Regions from separate parts of the Butyrivibrio sp. XBB1001 genome, predicted to be linked through region 2. Evidence: riboswitches for the same ligand, from Rfam matches in the RefSeq annotation. Region 2 holds a riboswitch; each other region holds the start of a gene.
What was found. A riboswitch is a leader RNA that binds a small molecule or an ion and turns the genes downstream of it on or off. The one in region 2 is predicted to bind cyclic di-GMP.

Region 1 (6,603 bases), on a different contig from region 2:
TTTAAAACTTTAAGTCCCAGGAAACATATCCATCCAAGGCACAAATACAACAGGCAAATAACCATCAGCGTTATTGTTAATCCAGTAAAATCCTTAGACTCACCAAGAATCGCAAAGTACACAACTCCTACAGTTGCCAGCACATACAAGGCTATTGTAAGGCAAAGTACTGCGATTCCATTTTTGTGTCCACTAATTACTTTTTCATTAATGTTCTCATTCATATCTATACCTCCTCATAATTCCATTCAAATGCACATCCAAGCTTTCTCAGCATGCAAATCCATATGCTGTGCTATCTTTTGTCTGTACATTCTCTTTTTTAAATTTTAAATTATTGCTGATGAAATTTATTTGATATCATTATGATATCATTTGTATTCTTTTTGTCAATACGATATAGATATTCGACGCAAATTAGCAAATTAGCAATTATATGTTATAAGAAAGACTCCTGGCGCACGCCAGGAGTCTTTTGTATTTCTATATTGAATCTGAATATTATCTATACACTATGCCTCAGAGCCATATACACGCATATTAGCATCATCTGCACATTTGCATGTACATCAATTTTCATTTCCGCAATTAATCCATTTGGCAAAATGCCAATTCCCATCAAGCTGACATATCCTCTAATGTGAAGTATGACATCTTCTCATTAAGTGTCTCTGCCATATCACGAAGGTCTGCAGCTGCATCGTTGATAAGAGCAAAGGTAGCGTTAAGCTCTTCCATAGAAGCATTTGTCTCCTGGGAAGAAGCTGCATTCTGCTCAGAAATTGCAGCAAGCTCAGCCATGATGTCTGAGAAGCTTGCCTTAAGGTCGTTGAGAAGACGAATCTTTTCAGCTATTACTTTTGTTGAGTTTTCAACGTTGTTGACGTTATCTACTACATTGTCCATATCGTTCTTGGTAGATGTAAGCTGATCGTTCTGTTCCTTCATGTCCTGTCCAAGCTGACCGATAGTATCAACACTCTTCTGTGATTCCTTTACAAGGGTCTCTACAATAAGGTTGATCTTCTCAGCAGCCTCCTTTGACTGCTTGGAGAGGTTGCCGATTTCAGAAGCTACTACTGAAAAGCCCTTTCCATACTCACCTGCTCTTGCTGCCTCAATTGTGGCATTAAGGGAAAGAAGGTGTGTCTGTCCTGCGATGTCAGTAATGATATTGGAAGCTTCCGCAATATCCTTAACAGAGTTATTTGTAAGAAGAATCTGGTCGTTGATGTCCTTCATTGAATTCATGACAGTGTCGTTCTTGTCCATAAGATTTCCAAGTGTATCCACTGTACGCTGAGCGCCTGTAAGCATCTGGCTTGCCGCATTTGAAAGAGCCTCAACCTTAGCAGTGATGTCTTCGATGCTATCACCCATTTCATTCGTGTTATTTACTGAGTTTTCCACACTTTCTGCCTGAGAAGTTGCGCCACGGCTGATATCCTCAACTGCATTTGTTACCTGCTGTGCCACCTGAGAAGCAGTCTCTGCTGAATTTGCAAGACTTACGCCTGAATTAGTAACATCCTCAGAGAGCTTTTTAGTCGCACTGATAACATCCTGAAGCTTATCTCTAACCTGGGCTGAACTTGCAGCAATAACGCCAAGTTCATCTTTTCGGTTAAATGTACGATCATTTATATAAAAAGAAAGTTCGCCATCTTCAAGGCTCTGAAGTCCGCCAACGATATCACGGATTGACCTTGTAGATCTTGTAATGATAATTCGGGCAACTCCCCAGTTAAAGAAAAAGAATCCAAGGAAAGTAAAAATGATTGCTCTTCCTGCAGCTCTTAAGTTATCCACAACGATAGTAGTATCGCGGCCTGCAAAGATCATTCCCGCAACTGTTCCATCTGTGTTCTTTAAAGGAAGATAATATGCATACCAGTCCTGGCCTGCGATTTCAAAGTTAGTTGCAAGGTACTCATTTCCTTTTGCAATAACTTCAGCTACTACGGTATCTGATGCCTTTGTGCCTTCCATTCTAAGCCCTGTGTCTGCATCTTTAAGAGAAGTCACAAAACGTGTATCTCCGTAAAAAATAGTAAAATGCATATTTGTCTTGGCGCTAAGAGCATCAAGCTGTTCCTGATAGATGTCGTGAACGGCTGTTTCGCCCTTCATAAGTTCTCCGTCCTCAGAAAGATGCCAGTCTCCCTCAAACTGATGGGACACTTCATCATCAAGTAGTACTGCTGCTGCGTGCAATCCTTCTGATAAAGATGTGTAATATGCTTCCTGAATGTGCCTGTAGCCAATATAGCCTACAAGCGCTGCCATTAAAAGTGCAAGCGCTGACGCGATAAGAATAATACCGCGAACCATGTTTCTTGATTTTTTCTTCATAATAAACCTCTCTACATAAACAATAAAACAATAAGAAAGAATGTCGCTTGCGACATTCTCGCGCGAGGCGCGGATGCTTTAGCATCATTTTCATCTCGCGCCGATGCGCATCCTTAGCGGAGCGTTTTTTATGATGTAGGAATTTCGGAGAAATTTCCTATATCATAAAAAAAAGCACAGGAGACACGTCCCATGCTTTTGATAATCCTAACTAAGTAGAATGCAACTGGCTGACATGTTAAAGTCCCTATAGCTTTGCGCCGCAGGCTTTCGCCTGTTTTGCCAAAAATATTTTTTTAACAACGAGGATTATAATGAAAAAATTTTATTAATGCAATATAAAATTTTTATAAACTTATTTTTCTATTACAATTTACTATATTCTTTCGGTAAGCAGAAAAGAAATTAGCAATGTTGTAGAAACCAATTTTATAAAACCGGTTTCCGTATCCCCTTTGAGCTACTTCTCAGAAAACTATTCCATCCTTAAAGTACTGGAAAAAGAGATCTGCGCCTGCCATGCACATTGCAAAAAAGCTAGTCATGATCATAAGGAAAATAGCGGCTTTGTCATAGACTATCTTATCCGTAAGATAATTAGAGATAAGTAGTTCAACGCCAAGGCCTATTATCATAAAGGGCCAGAGTCTGAAGATCATTTCATAGGACATGATTCCCGTAAACATGTGGACTACAAACAAGATTCCGAAGACAATCAGCGAAAGCCCCGTAGTCACTGAGCCAACTCTGTGGGTTCTTGTATACTTTGGTTTCTGATCTGAAACTTCTTTTTCATTAACAGCTAATGTTTCTCCCATTTTCAGCCCTCCCCGACAAGTTCTTTTTTCTTACCTCTGATAAGGAATATTCCTGCCGCAATCAGCACTATCGCAACAACAAGACTTGGGATATCCTCAAGTAAAGGATAGATGTCGTCCCAATAGCTCTCTGGTATATAGCGGACGATGATGTCTGAGATATAACTCCAAGCCATGGCAATTCCAACAAGAATCAACGCATAGGCACCAATCTTGCGCATTGTTTCTGCCTTGATCTTAAAGGCGTTTGTAGTTACAAATTCTTCCCAGATGTACTTATCCTCAAATGCAGCAAAGCTCTCATCATCAAGGCCCGCTACATTTCTGGCATGGAAGAATCCAAAGCAGTATATGAGCATTAAAACAAATAACAAAAAGTCAATCCTCATAGTTGTTATTGCCCCGCACAACAGGGCAAATACAGCAAGAATACTAAAGCCGTTTTTCATAAATCCCATGTACATTTCTGCTGCTCCTGGGCAGAAAGAAAATATAAAAGTAAAAAACTTGTTCTTTTTCCTTGGTTTCATTTTAATTTACCTCCCATTTCAAAAATGAAGTTCTCAAAGCCACCTATTATTCGATCTTTTCTTCTCTTATCGATTGCTTCTTCTCTTGAAGTCACAGAATCTTTTTCACCAGATAGGAATTCTTCAGCTTTTATCTGTGTGCCGCTTCTATCCTGACTAATAACCTCATCCCTTGTAGGAATCCTGTCACGAGAGTCTGTAATTCCTGGAGTAATGATCAGTAGCAAAAGAGCTGCTGCTATGGCAAATACTACTTTTGCCGAGTATCTGTATAATTCAGCCATGCTTTTTTCAGGTTTTGCCGAAGGGTTTTCTTTGTATATTTTCCGCAGTACTTCTGACTTTATCTGGGCTGGTGCTTGTATAAGCCCCTCATCTTCCACATTATTTATCAGTCTGTTTAGTTCTTCATCAGATAGGTATCTGTTATTGTCATTCATGAAAGAAAATCCTCCTTTCTCACCATTTTTTGTAGCATTTCCCGGGCTCTTCGAATCCTTGTCTGAACGGATTTAAGTGGCGTGTCGGTTTTTTCCGATATTTCTTTTGCCGTCATCCCATCTACAAAGTACATCTCCGCCGCAAAAGCATAAGTTTTCGGCAGATCATCGCATTTTTCCCTTATGTTTTCCACAATATCTTTTGCAAAAAATTCTTCAAAGGAGCCATCCCGCGACACTGTCTCTGGCATTTCCTCCTCTGCAGTAGGAGCTGCCCGTCTCTCCGCAGCTTTTAGATAGTCGATGCATTTGTTAGAGGCAATCCTGCATATCCAGGCCTTTTCTAAAGTTTCATCAAGGTTCTCCAAATGCTCATAGGCTGAAATGAAGGTCTCCTGAGTAATATCCTCTGCGCAGAAATAGTCACCTGTCATTTTAAGACAAATAGAGAATACGAGATTCTGATATTTATTCATCAGCTCTATTAACTTTTCCTTAGAATCTGTATTCCCCAATTTCTAGCTCCCATACGCGTTTTGGATATTTATCATTTGCTCTTCTATTATATAAAACGAAGCAGAACCAAAAAAGTCTTCAAAAATTTGAAAAAACTTTTTGAAGACTTTTTATTTGTTACCCGTAGAAGTAACTTTTGCGGATAACAACTTATGATTTACATTTGTAAAATATGCTTTCTTACAGGATCAAACTCTCTGCAAGATCCTTAAGTTCTTTTTTCCTATCATTTAAAAGTAGAAGCTTATTGTATTCATAGTAGGCCTCATTGCCAGTTTCTCTGACAAACTTAAGGCTGTAGTAGGCCTTGGACAGCTCAGTAAGGAAGATTACCATTTCCTGGCTACCAGAAAGCGACTCCTTATCGCCAAAGGTTTCTTCTATAAATTTAAAAGAGTTTGTGAGGTGTTCCCCGGTCTGCTTGTTTCGCTCCTGGCGGGCATTTTCCCTGTCGTTGAACCAGCTCTTTATGTTTTCTGCAATCCGGCTTGCATTATTTGTAAGATCAGCATCTGCAGAAACTCTTGCCTCATACTCTCTAAGAGCAGCAATTGTAAATCTTTGTACTCTCTCATCTTCCCTGCTAAGAAGACCAGCTTCAAGGTTATCCGCAAGCTCTTTTTCAAGCATAGATGCCTTATCTTCGAACCAATTTGCGGATGCATCACGACCTTCACCATTTGCAGCCGCCACTGTGATGAACTCTTTTATCAGTTCAAATAACTTTTTCTGCACAGCCTGATTCTGAGCATATTTGCGGAATTCCTCCATGAGCTTATCTGTAAGAAGTCCGATAATACTTAGTTTTTCGTCAAAAGAGCCATCTCTTAAGGCCTTCTTATCCTCTGGGAATCTTCCCTCTAAGATATCAGGAATCTTATAAAGCTCGTTGTATCTGCGATAAAGCTCATAATAAGTAGCATAATCCCTTGCTATATCAACATTCTGGAGGTACTGAACTGTAAGATTCTCATCAACAGCTATCCCAAGCTTTTCATGTACCCTTATAACTCTTGATAAATCCTCCCAGCCTCTTGCTGTTACAAATTTTCTGCCGTCAGCATCAGTCTTTATGCTGTAGAAATTATCTTTTTTAATCTCGAGATAAGCTATTATGGAGCCATGAACGCCGGCCTTATAGGCGTAATTTTTCCAGGCCTCAAAGTCCTCCTCAATATTTATTTGACGGACACGGTCAAGGGTTACAATATCAAAGTCCCTCACAGATTTATTGTACTGAGGCGGATTTCCGGCAGTTACAATAACAAAGCCATCTGGAAGCTTGTGACTTCCAAAGGTCTTATACTGAAGAAACTGAAGCATAGTTGGAGCAAGTGTTTCAGAGACGCAGTTGATCTCATCCAGGAAAAGAATTCCCTCTTTTATCCCAGTTTTTTCAATCTGCTCATAAACTGCTCCGATGATCTCGCTCATGGTGTATTCCGTCACAGAATATTTTTTTCCACCAAATTCTTTTTCAGAAATCATTGGAAGGCCTATTGCGCTCTGCCTTGTGTGGTGAGTTATGGTGTATGAAACCAGATTAACAGAAAGTTCATGAGCAATCTGCTCCATAACTGCTGTCTTACCAATTCCGGGAGGTCCTATAAGAAGAATTGGCCTTTGTTTCTCTGTTGGAATCTCATATTGTCCTGCGTCATCCTTTTCAAGATAAGCACGAACTGCATTTTTAATTTCTTCTTTTGCCTGATCTATGTTCATGGTTTTTCTCCTGTTATTATTGTTAACATGCAAGCATGTACGCATTTTGACTTTTGACACCTATATGATATACGAATTGCTCCATGACTTACGTCATTCTCGCAATTCTACAAATATTCAGAAACCGCTAATTTACTGCGTAAATTGCTAATTCCTCATATTTGTTCGGGTCATGAATTCATAATGATTATCATGTAAACATGAAATCATTATGAATTATGACAC
Region 2 (6,603 bases):
TCCTTCCATGGATAATATCCAATTAATAAATGATGTTTTACCAGATGAAAAGTTTCCGACAAAGGCAACTTGTGGTTTCTCATCCAACCTTGTAATACAGTTACTAACAGTCAATTTAAATGCATCATCTTCCGAGCATTGACTATCTCTCAAAGCGTTTAAGCTTTCGCTGAATAAATTTTGAATTCCTCCATACTTGAATGCAATATCAGCTGCCCAATCACCCACATTAGCCTTATGAAAAATTTCTTCCGCAATTTCACTCTTACAATCTATTGAGTATCTATAATAATCTGCTTCTAATTTCTTAAGGACAGCTTCACACTCCTGCCATAAATCATATAGTTTCTTTAAACTCTTTTTTATAGACTGTACGCTCCACCATATGTACATTTTTTGGAACAAATCACTATCGTTATTAGCAAGGCTTGCTAATACGCTTTCCAACGAATTTATTCTATTTTCAATTTGGAATGAAATATGCTTTACCATCACATATTTTTCTATCAAGCTCATGTATTGCTTGATATGCTGTGCAAAACTGCTCTCAGTAGTTATCCCTACAGGGAATCCAGATATTTCACTTTTTTCGCGTATAATACTAGGAATATCATGGACGTCATGTACTTCTTTTAACATTTTTGTAGGGCACACCATTATAATAAACAAACATTTCGTATTAGCCTTTTTATATAACAGCTTTGATTTATCGTCACTAGAAATATCATTTTCATCGCAAATTATTAGGCTATAATCGTTCTTGTTTCCGTAAATATGATTTCTATAAAAGGCAGTATTTTTAGATGATCGTCCCATTTTTGCCATGAGACGATCATCTATTCCATAATTCAAACGATCATATCCAATATCAATCTTAGTTCTTGTCCAATCAGCAAAGTCCTGATTCTGTTCAACCTCAGCTACTAATGATTCATATTCTGTCAATCCGTCAATCATAAAACAATGTATTCCTTTTCAACAGCTGTCTCTATTTCAGAAAGGTCCTTCCCTAACAATGTGTAATATGTATCAAAAATATTCTCAGATTTTTTGTTTAAATTTTGTTTTAATACAGAAACAAATTCGTCTACTGTAGAAAACAGTTGGGTAGTACACTTTTCTAGAATATCCGCATAATACTTACGTATTGAAGCCTCCCCCATTATATTTTGTGATACACTGTCTTTCTCACCCTCTGATTTGATCATTGATATTAGCTCTTCTATTTTTTTCCTAACCGTAGCTTGGAGTGTTTCTTCATCAAATGTCTTCGAGGCAATTTGTTTTACTTTCCTTTCCAATTCTGCCATGCTCTCATTAGCTACACTCTGAATATCATTCATGATATTGTCTATTGTTTCTAATTCATCAACATCTCTTCTAAACTTCTCTACCAACTCATCGCTAGTGTATTTAAGTCCTTCTATCTTATCGATGATTTGATACAATTCTTCTAATACCTTTTCTCTAATAGCGCCCAATCTTCTCTTATAATTATCTAATACCGTTTTGGTTATTACAGTGTAATCTTTCATAACACGCTGTACATATTCATTCAAAATATGCTTACGCAATCCATCTACGTCATCGTAAGACATATCTCCTACACACTCTTCAATACTAATCAAATTCCATTTAGTATATAGATCTTGTGAATACATGTTCAATTCAGAACTAACGCTCTTTATCTTTACGCTATTAGCAGAGTGAAAACTATCTACACTTGTAATATAGCTTTCAATTTTAGCTCTAACTTCATCTGCTTGTCCCTTCACATTCAGATACTCTGATTTAACAGCATCCAAATAAAACTCATAGATTTTATCCACTTGTTGTCCTTTTACTTGTTCACCACTCGTCGCAACATATGCCTGAATTTTCCCAATTACTTCTTCAATTGTCTCCAAACCTAAATCTTTGCTTTCCCCAACATTATAGATCCCAACAATATTTAGCATAGAGAATTCCTTTATTGCATTTTTCCTAACCTTTTCAATATTCTCTTTTGTCGGGGTCAGCATATCCCATTTATCAACTATAACAAATGCTTTTTTATTAAATCTGTCAACTAACCTTAACGTATTAACTAATTGTAACGGCGCCATTCTGAGCGCAGCGGTATGCACCACGATGTAATCCGCCAAAAGTAAATCATATACCTCCACCTCAGTCTGCGAAGTTGCATACCCTTCAACAATAAAACTTGATTCAGATTCTAATGCCGAACAAGCCTTTGCCTTAAGCTTTTCTTCATTGCTAATAGCAACAATTCTTACGCTTGATGAATCTTCATAATTCAGAAAAGCATTAATTCTGCTGACTAGTTTATCAGACAGAATATTCCTATTCTCTAACAAAACATCTCGTTTATCACTCATATTAGACTCCTTCATCAGTGTTTAGGAGACTTCCTCTACACTGCTTATGATATTCATCTAAACTTTCTTGAATTGTAAAGATTTCCTCAGTAGTGGCTATAAGTTGATCAATTTGCTCGTTTTTTAAATTGAGTTGCTCATTAATTTTATTACGATATGATTCATTGTAGCTTCTGCCTAGTTGCTTGAAATAATCTGTAAGCTTAACCCTTTGAAACGACACTGAGAGTCTAGCTCGTCGTTTAGTTTCTTTAACACGTCTCTCAAGCTTACTTTCACCACTACCATTTTTTATGCCAGTTAGTGACCCGAGCATCAGCAAAAGATCCACTATCTGATGTCCTGGAATATAAAGAAGTATCCCTGCAACAATTGTTGGTAAAAACTCTTTGCAGATTTGCTCAAAAGCAATACTCATGTTTTCTCCAATTGCATCAAAAAACTTCAAATCTAATCGAACTTTATTATCAAGATTTCCTTCCAGATCATCCATATCTAACCCGGCTTTAGAATACTCATTTTCAAAAATTGAGGTCAGGTCATCCTTAAACTCGTTCATAACAGAATTAATCCATGTTCCTCCTTTTTCAAAATTATCGATTTCCAGATATTTTGAAATATACTCTCGTCTATAATCTTCTTGTAGCTGTTTTTTCCCCTTTTGAGATAAAGCTTTAAGAGCTACTCCTATCTTTAAGCTAGACATTTTTGCATCAATAAACAGTTCGCACGCTTCGTTTATTCTTTGAATTATTTCGTCCACTGAATTACTTGCTATCTCTTTCAGTTCGATTTGATTTGAATGATATGCTTTTGATATTTTCTTTTTTATTAACTCATTTGAGCGTACTTGATTATCTAACTTATTATTTACATTCTTTATTTCAGAAATCGTACCATCCAATTTTTGGTCCATATCTGAACATGCATCTAGCACATTGCTAATTAGTCTTTCCTTTTTTTCTTCCTCTAAATCAGCACCTTCACCATAAACCAAATCATGAAGACATTCTTGCATTGCATCATATCCCCAAGCATCATCAACATTGTCTTCGAACGCTTCTTCCTTATCTGCTCCATCAACAATTTTATCCAAAGCCATTTCTATAGCTTTGGCACAGTACTTCATAATTCTAGTATTCTCACCAATATATGCTTTATAATTATTCAGAAGAATATCCTTCATTTCATCATAGCTAAAATCACCAACAATTTTCTTAGTGTCGCTGTTGTACCAAACATTAATAATTGGAATCATTTTATGCTTTATCAACTGCAACTGTGACAAAGTGTCCTTATTTACCTCCTCGGTATTTGATACAATCCAAAACACAGCATCACATTCATTACTTTTCTCTATTGTCACCCGATCATGTTTTGGATTCACTCCCAGTCCAGGCAAATCTAAAAAATCGCATGAATCCAGAATGTCTGAATCAATATAGTATCGAACTTCTGAGATTTGCTCTGCCTTACGCTTTAAACTAGGGTTATCATTTAACGCGACTTGACTAGTGTATTGTTTTGCTTCGCTCCAGCTCATTTCTTCATCTTTATAATCCGCACCATCCCTGTAAACTATTTCCGCATCAAAATTTTGATTTTCGGACTTTTTCATTATTCGTATTGCTTTTGCAGTATCTGGTTCAAACTCACAACTTAATCCCGTTTCGCCTTGTAAATTCAATAAAGTATTTAATGTTGTTGACTTTCCAGCCTTAAACATACCTATAGTGGCAATAGTAAACTTGTTTTGTGCAGTTGCCATTTGCTGTTTTATGGTGCGTTTCTGCTCAGAAAAATCCACCTTTCCAATGTGTTCGGATTGTAACATTTTTAGACATGAATTAACCTGTGTCTCGCTTTCTTCATATTTCTGAAGTAATCCCTCAAAAATGCCATATAAATCTTTTTTTGATGTTTCCATATTCACCTTTCCGTACGATGTATGTAAGGCACCATACTTTTCATTTCTAATTATTTGCAAAAGCAAAAAAATGTAACGCTTGTGATTTGGCTATTCTGGTTGTTAATTATCTCTCCCAAAACAAAAAAGCACCGCCATTCCTGACGGTGCAAAATTCTTTAACAACTGGCTACCATGTTAAAGGCCCTAATAGTTTTGCGTCACAGTCTTTCGGCTGCTTTGCCAAGAATTCCTATAAAATAATATTATTGAGATAGACAAAATGTGTCAATGCAGCACAGCCCGCAAAGCCGCTTCTTTAGAGTAATATAATCATTTTTTATAATTTATTTATAGTTTAAAGCATTCATTTTTCTATAAATCAGTAGACGCATTAACGAGCATCATTCGTCTCCAGAATTGTCGTTCTCGTTTTCCTTTTCAATCTGCCTTGTTGTCTTCTTGACTGTGGTACTATTGGCCTTGAAGTTATAAACTGGCTTTACCACCTTAACAATATCAGCTGTAGGCTCGATATTATCTACGATATCGCCCATGCCCTTATATGCGAACGGACTCTCATCCAGCGTTGAATGGTTAACACAGGTAGTGTAGATTCCTGCATCGCTCATTGCCTTCTCGAACTCTTCTACTGTGAATCTGTTGAAAGCCTCTGTCCTTGAGAATCTTCTTCCAGCACCGTGGGGAGCTGACTGGTTCCAGTCATCATTACCCTTTCCGACACAGATAAGTGATCCATCCCTCATATTAATTGGGATAATGAGCCTTTCATCCTTCTTTGCTGATACAGCGCCCTTTCTTACAATGTTGCTGTCATGATCAATATAGTTATGAACAGTTGTAAACTCGCCAAGAGGCTTGAAACCATAGTTATCAATGATCATTCTGGCAATCATATGTCTGTTCTCATCTGCAAATTCCTGACAAATCTTCATATCATATAAATAATCCTGGCTGTACTTACCATGCAGGAAACAAAGATCTAGTGGGAGATCCGGAGCAGTCTGCCTGAAATTGCGATGAAGTTCCTTGATCACTTCCTGAATCTCTGATCTTCTTCCGGCTACCTTATATTCCCTCTTGATCCTGTCCTCTTCATCCCAAAGTGCTTCCTTGCCAGTGTGGAGGCCTACTGCCATCTTCTGATAAATCTCGCAGACTCTTGTTCCCAGCATTCTGCTTCCGGTATGGATTACAAGGTAATGGTTGCCATCATCATCCCTGTCGATCTCGATGAAATGATTTCCTCCGCCAAGTGAGCCAATAGCTCTTTCCATCTTCTTAGTGTCCTGAAGCTCACGGTAGCACTTCATTTCCTGAAGCTTCGGAAATCTCATAAGACGTCCTTCATTTACTTCTCTTCCGGAAGGAACATACTGCCTTATTACCTTATCCAGCCTGTCAAAATCAATGGCTTCCTTGCCAAGTTCTACTGTCAGCATTCCGCAGCCAATATCAACACCTACCACATTAGGAATTATTTTGTCTCCCAAATCTGCCGTGAAGCCAATAACACAACTCTTTCCTGCGTGACAGTCAGGCATAATTCTTACCTTCGAATCACGAAATGGCTCCTGATCCAACAGGTCTCTTATTTGCTCAACGCAAACATCTTCGCAGTTATCTGTGAAAACCTTTGCAGTATTATACTTTCCTGTTATCTCCTTCATTCTTATCACCTTTTACCCATAATAAAATGCTTTCAAGTTCATCAAAGTCGCACTCTGTCTGATTGGAGTTTTCCTCGGCCTCTTCACTCTGGTCTTCGGTATCCTCTTCCTCGTACAACTTTTTCAGTTCATCATCTGCAGTAGAATATCCCATCACTACTGCTATCATGGAATCTGCATATTTCGCTATGATATTTGGTACGCTAAATACAGCCATATCAAGCATCTCATCCGTAAGAATTGCATCTCCTTCCAATGCCAGACTCCTTATGTAGCGGACTTCATCTTTGCATAACTGCCACATACCACGAAACATATTGCAGTTAATACCAAACAAAAGTGATTCCAATTCTTTTTTGGTTTCTGGCTTAGCCTTTACGTTGGGATATCCCACAATCTGGCAATCATCTCCGTCTGAATCAACAAGGATTAGGCAATCCGCCTTCTGAACGATCTCGTTATCTATGCAGAAACCATAGTCAAAACGCATTAGTTCTTCATTGTAATCATATTTCAATTCTTCCTTGTCAAAGTATTCAGTTATCCTATTTATAACATCACTTGCGTTCATTCCAGATTCCTTCCTAATCCCAATTCCTTCAAGTACTCTAAAGGATTGAATTTACTA
Region 3 (6,603 bases), on a different contig from region 2:
ACTGAATGGAAATACCCTAAATACCACTTTGCCGATCAGCTGTTCCTTGGTCACGCATCCTACAACACTTGATCTTGAATCAATGGACACGCTTCTATGATCTCCCAAAACAAACCATCTGTTCTCGGGAACCTGATATGGAAATGTTATGTCAGTGGGCTCCAAGCTAAAATCTGATGCATAATCTTCAACTAGTTCAACTCCGTTAACTGAAACCTTACCATCTTCATCGATGTTCACCCAGTCTCCCGGGGAACCGATAACTCTTTTTACCAAAACTTTGTTGTTATAATAGAACGCCAGTAAATCTCCTACCTCAAACTCCTTGCTGTTCTGGGCTATGACTATCTGCCCCGTCTCAAGTGTAGGAGTCATACTGTCTCCTGTAACCTTCAAAACTGTAACAAAAAAGCTAGATACAAGAACCGCTAAAGCTGCCACAAAAACCACAACTATAAGTGTGTTGCGCAGAACCTTACGGTATTCTTTTTTGCTGTTTTCCCTTTTAAGTTCCTTCCTCAGTTCATCTATCGAAGGTTTAAGGTTTTGTGTATCACTCATCTTTTTTCTTTCTTGCAGAGGTACTCTTCCTGGTTTCCTTGATGTTATCTTCTGTAGTTTTTTTAGCAGTTGTTTTCCTTGATGTTGACTTTTCTACTGTCGCTTTCCTTGATGTCTTATCCTTTGTTGTCTTCTCCCTCGCTGCTTCTGTTATATCCACAGGAATTTCTTCCTGCCTGTCATTCTTGTTCTCGCTCTCAGAAGCTTCTTCCAAAACTTCCTCAACTGTCTTGCCTGCCTTCTCGGCAATTTTCTTAAGCTGAATCTCCTCTGCTCTCTTAACCTTGAGCCTTGAAGTTTCTATCTCCAGCATAAGTTCCTTGTATTCAGCCTCAGCACTCTTTTTCAAAGTGCTGACATAAAGATCTGCTGCTCTCTGAGCCGACTCCATGATGCCTCCAAGCTTGATGGAAGCCTCAGCAAGAGACTGCGAATTCTCCATCTTAAAGAGCTTGTCGTCCACCTGCTCCTGCATCTGAGCCTTTTCTCTCTCAAGCCTTGCCTTGAGTCCTGCTATATCCTTGTCAAATTTCTCCTGCATCTGAGCCTTCTGTTCATTGAACTTGGCTCTCATCTCCGCCTTTTCTTCATCGAAGTTCCTTAGCATCTGCGCTCTCTCTTCAGCGAAATCATGCTGGAGTATCATTTTTTCTTTTTCTAACTCTTCCTTGAGTTCTGCTTCGTGCTGCTTGGCAGCCTCCGCTTCCTCGGAAAAAGAGATCATCATCTCTAATAGTTCTGCTCTGCTCAGCTTCTTAAGATTCAGTTCTGCCATTTTCCCTGCCCTTCAAACGTAAAAAAGGTATCTATCGCAGACAAACTTCGCGTAGATACCTCAACAATAGTAATAAAAAGGCCTCGCAAAGCTTAAATTCCAGTCACAAAAAAATAATTCCTTGTACTAAGTCCGCATAACCAATGCAGACCGTTCATCCATGAACTACCATGTACTTTCATTTCTCCAAAAAAATAGACCGTCTGTGGGAATTACTTCTAACAGTTCGGCCATCATCTTAGTGTCAAAAATGACACCAGCAACTGGCTATCTGGCACTCAAAAAAGTGCTTAAGACCCTTTAGCTTTGCGTCACCATCTTCCGATGGTTTTGCCTTTATATTAAGTATGAATCTTAACTGTTTTAAGTTAATATTATCTAGTGTTTAGCTAAGATTATTTCTCGCCGTGTAAGCCTAATATATACCTTAGCGAAATGAAATACAACTACTTTTTCAAAGTTTTTTCACAGTTTCCAAATATAAAAGAGCTGAACACCAGTCCAGCTCTACGATTCAAAATTTCATAACATTGTAAAAATTTACACAGTTTCCATTTTTTATAAAAACTTTATACATTTTTTATACTATTTACCATTATCTTTTAAGGCCTTTGAGGACCTGTAAAAGCTCGTCAGATGTCGTTATTACGCGGCTATTTGCTTGAAATCCCCTTTGCGTTGTGATCATGTCTGTAAACTCTTTTGCAAGATCAACATTGCTGGCCTCTAACACTCCGCTGTTAATATATCCACCATCAGTCGTTACATCCATAACCTGTGCAGCTCCGGAATTAAGTGAGGCAGCATACAGATTATCGCCTACTTTTTCAAGACCCATAGCGTTGTTGAACTCGGCTACTGCAATCTGTCCTTTCTTAATCGTCTGGCCGTTAGAATATCTTCCATATATAGAACCATCGGTTCCGAATGAAATCTGAGTAAGTTCTCCCTCTGGATAACCTTTGTTTAATCCTTGGGTATCGCCCTTGTAAGCGTAAATAGTTGAATTGTGACCTGACATTGAGCTTGCAAAATTGGTGGTGTTTGAAAGGTCAAGATTAAAGCTGCCTATATTAGCACCCTCGCCGCTTACGTTTATCTGGACATTGTCTCCACTTGTCAGTCTTCCATTATGCTTATCATATTCAAGCTTTATAGGCTCAAACTGGTCAACCGTTACTTTTTTACCGTCCTCATCTATAACAGAATCCAAATTAAGATTGAATGTACTCGGATCTTCGTCCCCTGCTGTATCAATTGTAAATTTTAAAGTGTATGGTTTACCGTCATTTCCATAGATTTCAAAAGCAAGGCCTTTTCCTTCTTTTAATGAAGGATCATCGCTATCGATATTTCCCTTAAAATAAGCCTGAGTAGTTGGCGAACCCGCCATATAATCGATCATTCTGGCCGGATCAGTCGGATTTTTGCCAGGAACAGAAACTCTGTTTATGACATTTAGTTTGGTTACTGTCGCTCCATTAGTAACTCCACCTTCTCCCATTACGCCCATTACGTAATATCCGTTGCCTTGCGTAACAAGATCTCCGTTTGCATCTATGGCAAAAGAACCATCTCTACTATAGTTTCTGGTTGCATTGTCAGGAGTTACTATAAAAAATGAAGGTCCTGTGATCATAAGATCCAGTGCATTTCCTGTAGTCTGCATTGAGCCCTGGGCTGAAATATTTGTATATACTGAACTAACCTTAGATCCAAGGCCCACCTGAGTAGCACTTATGGCACCAGTATTCTGTCCTGCACCAGAACCACTTTTTATGGTCTGATAAAGAACATCCTGAAAACCTGTGGCCTGTGATTTATAGGCTGTTGTATTTACGTTTGAAATATTATTTCCGATGACATCCATCTCAAGTTGGTGTGTGTTAAGGCCTGAAACAGCGGACCAAAGTGATCTCATCATAGGACATGTACCTCCACATTTATAAAGGTTACCGACATTCTTTCGTCAGTTACAATCTTATATTACGTGTACATCCATGTACCTTATGACAAATCCCTTTGTCAGATTTATATGACTTCTTGTGAATCTAAAACTTTTTTTCTTTAACGCAATTCTATATAAATATATTCCCTCGCTACATTTATCGACATGTTTCTTATAATATATTAGAGAAAAAATATTTTTTTATTGGAAACACTCATGTTATAGAATAATTATTTCCTCAGAAACACAGAAAACATATTGGACTAGTTTTCACAATCTATAGGTAGAGATACCATTTATAGAATTAGATTATAACTCCCAACAGCAGATTTATCTTTTACACAATGGATTTTGTGGTACAATATAAAAAAATCATTCACCGCTAGAGATACCTAGGTTTTGGGCAAAAACATGGTGAAGATATTGAATATAGGTAGGAAGATCATTATGGATTTCAAGTCAAAGAAAAACACTGATGAATTAAAAAATGAGATAAAAAATATAGTAGATCTGATCCTGGATGACTACACCAAAGGCCGCGATGTGGATCAGATGGATGTCTTTAACCAGCCAGACAGGGACGCGGTAAAAGATATTGTGGTTAAGCTGTTAAGGATTATTTATCCCGGATATTCAAGAGATAAGATTTACAAGAGCTACAACGACAGTAACCGCATATCTATTGTCATTGAGGACGTTATTTACAACATGCAGAAGCAGATTGCAATTGCTTTTCATCATAGTCCAGAGTATGCAAATGCTTCTGATGAGACTCTTGAGTGCGGCGCAAGATGCATCACTCACGAGTTTTTCAAACAGCTTCCTAAAATAAGGGAATATGTAGATACAGACCTTCAGGCCTGCTACGACGGCGACCCGGCAGCTTACAGTAAAGGAGAAGTTATCTTGTCCTATCCTGGACTTCTTGCAACTACAATTAACAGGATAGCCCATGAACTGTACCTTCTAAAGGTGCCGCTTATCCCCCGCATGATGACAGAGTATGCCCACAGCAGAACTGGAATTGATATCCATCCCGGAGCTACAATTGGCAAGTATCTTATGATTGACCACGGCACAGGTATTGTTATTGGCGAGACTTCAATTATCGGAGATCACGTCAAGATTTATCAGGGAGTTACAATAGGCGGTCTTTCCACAAGAGGCGGTCAGACACTTAAGGGTGTAAAAAGACATCCTACTATCCAGAACAATGTTACTATCTACGCTGGTGCTTCTATCCTGGGCGGCGAAACCGTTATCGGCGAAGGCTCAGTTATTGGAGCTAATGCCTTTATCACCGAGTCAGTTGCTGCTGGTAGCAGGATCAGCATGCAGAGATGCCAGTAATAAAGCTCATCTTTAGCTAGTTTTTTCCTTTGAGAGTATAATGATAAAATTATATTATGCAAAAAGAGGTTATTACTCGTTCATCACAAGATTACGGGTAATAGCCTCTTTTTTATTCACATATTATTTTGAACAGCATCTGATAACAGCCATCAAAAAATCAAACAAACTTACAGTCATGAAATATTGCGTTAACCGCTGCAAAGTACTCACCCTTACTGCGGGCCTTGCGGATTAGCTTGAGGTTTCTTTCACAGTCCTCAAAGTGAACATGAAGAAAAGCCCAGTGCTCTAGCATCTTAAAGATCACATTTCTCTCTTCAGGAATGAACTCAGCATACTCTTCATAGAGTCTTTTCAAGTATTCTCTAAGTTCTTCTGACTTTAATGCATCGCCTCCGCTTAGAACTCTTGCCAAAGCGGGATCTGTCAAAAGGCCGCGCCCCAGCATCACAGAGGAGATATTCTCTGATTTTATTGTCGCATCAAGCCCTGCAAGGTCATCTGCGGAAAAGATATTTCCGTTGTAGCAGATATCCGCCTTTCCGCCTTCGTTTCTATAGACTTCTGCAGCTCTTTTAAAAGCTTCAAGCCTTGGCTGACCTTTATAAAAATCTTCACGAACTCTGGCGTGGATAGTTAGCTCTTTTACCGGATATTTGGCATAAATACGCATGAGGGAATCTGCCTCTGCTTCATCAGTAAAACCAAGGCGGGTCTTAATGGAAATATCAGGAAGTGTCCTTGCATCTGCGTTTGAAGCGCTTTGAACATCCTTGTCATATTCCATAAAAATATCGCCTAGCATCTTGTCAAGATACTCAGTATCTGTCAGGAGTCCAGCTCCCTTATTGCTGTTTGTCACAGTGGCGGCTGGGCATCCAAGGTTTATGTTAACTTCTTTATATCCAAGCTTTTTCATCTCTCTGGCCGCCCACAGAAAAGTATCTGGGCGGTTTGCCATGATCTGAGGAACTATCTGCTCTTCATAGTTTTCAAAGCCGGCAATATACTCAGGCTGGGCATCTCTCTTTTCCCTCTTCTTGAAATGGAAATTGTGATGAGCCGTAAGGAACGGAGTGTAGTATTTGTCGATAGTTCCACCAAACATTTCATGGTGGATATTTCTAAGAGGATAAAGAGTTATCCCCTCCATTGGTGCAAAATAAAACTTCATAAATCAAAAACTTCCATTTGAATCATCGTTATTATAGGTTCCGTGTTCATTGTACCACTGTTTCTCAGCCTTTTTAGTTTTAATCTTGTTGATCACAGCAATTATAATGATAACAAATACAACTAATAAGCCTCTTGCTGTCCATTTACCTATAAGAAAGAAAATATTTGCTTTCTTCTGTGCTTCTTCCTGTTCTTTCCAAATATCGCCCATTTTCTTACTGCTATTTGGATCATTTTTTAATCTGTCAAGCTGCTCCTGAACATACTCGTCCTGCGTCAGAGTTTGTGGAGTACTGGTGCTTTCTGCAGCCGCATTATCCAGCATTTCTTCCTCTGCCTTATATGCATTGTAGTAAGTAACGCCTTCAACCAGCGCCTCTGTAGACTCCTTCAGAGAATCCATCGTGGTTTCTGGTGCATAAGACCTGGTGTAATAATAATAGCCCTTGCCATCAACTATTGTTCCCAGGCAGTAAGAGGTGCCATCGCCATTTTCATCATGAGTAAATGTCATCTGAAGGCTAACATAAGGTATTCCATTTCCGTCCTTGTATACTCCATCAAATGTTGCCTTCAGGTTGTTCTTATAACCTTGCATGGTCGCTGAAGCAGCTGCGGACTTACCAAATCGATCAAGATCTTCGTCAGACAAAACTTTAAGATTTTTAAAGTCTGTATCTGACACGTTGTAGGTCATATAAGATTCGCTGAAATAATCGTTATCAATATAAAGAGCCTCAAAAAATGTATTTGCGCCTTCAAGACTCTCCATAGCAGCATTGACATCTAT

Region 1: linked by a shared signal. The riboswitch ahead of G631_RS0116925 (methyl-accepting chemotaxis protein) and the one ahead of G631_RS0108780 (dynamin family protein) in region 2 are both predicted to bind cyclic di-GMP.
Region 3: linked by a shared signal. The riboswitch ahead of G631_RS19870 (hypothetical protein) and the one ahead of G631_RS0108780 (dynamin family protein) in region 2 are both predicted to bind cyclic di-GMP.

What each region holds. Positions count from the first base shown of each region.
Region 1 is NZ_KE384201.1:222,213-228,815, forward strand. It holds gene G631_RS0116915 (SPFH domain-containing protein) at 1-212, opposite strand, end outside; gene G631_RS0116925 (methyl-accepting chemotaxis protein) at 619-2,352, opposite strand; cyclic di-GMP riboswitch class I at 2,571-2,646, opposite strand; gene G631_RS20505 (LiaF transmembrane domain-containing protein) at 2,820-3,170, opposite strand; gene G631_RS20510 (hypothetical protein) at 3,173-3,700, opposite strand; gene G631_RS0116940 (hypothetical protein) at 3,697-4,140, opposite strand; gene G631_RS0116945 (RNA polymerase sigma factor) at 4,137-4,655, opposite strand; gene G631_RS0116950 (ATP-binding protein) at 4,837-6,378, opposite strand.
Region 2 is NZ_AUKA01000008.1:53,485-60,087, reverse strand. It holds gene G631_RS0108790 (hypothetical protein) at 1-957, opposite strand, end outside; gene G631_RS0108785 (hypothetical protein) at 954-2,378, opposite strand; gene G631_RS0108780 (dynamin family protein) at 2,380-4,305, opposite strand; cyclic di-GMP riboswitch class I at 4,463-4,539, opposite strand; gene G631_RS18665 (RtcB family protein) at 4,689-5,975, opposite strand; gene G631_RS0108770 (hypothetical protein) at 5,950-6,546, opposite strand; gene G631_RS18660 (ADP-ribosylglycohydrolase family protein) at 6,543-6,603, opposite strand, start outside.
Region 3 is NZ_AUKA01000002.1:87,297-93,899, reverse strand. It holds gene lepB (signal peptidase I) at 1-561, opposite strand, end outside; gene G631_RS19870 (hypothetical protein) at 554-1,336, opposite strand; cyclic di-GMP riboswitch class I at 1,592-1,681, opposite strand; gene G631_RS17820 (flagellar hook protein FlgE) at 1,932-3,260, opposite strand; gene epsC (serine O-acetyltransferase EpsC) at 3,732-4,634, shown strand; gene G631_RS0103260 (tRNA dihydrouridine synthase) at 4,795-5,811, opposite strand; gene G631_RS0103255 (hypothetical protein) at 5,815-6,603, opposite strand, start outside.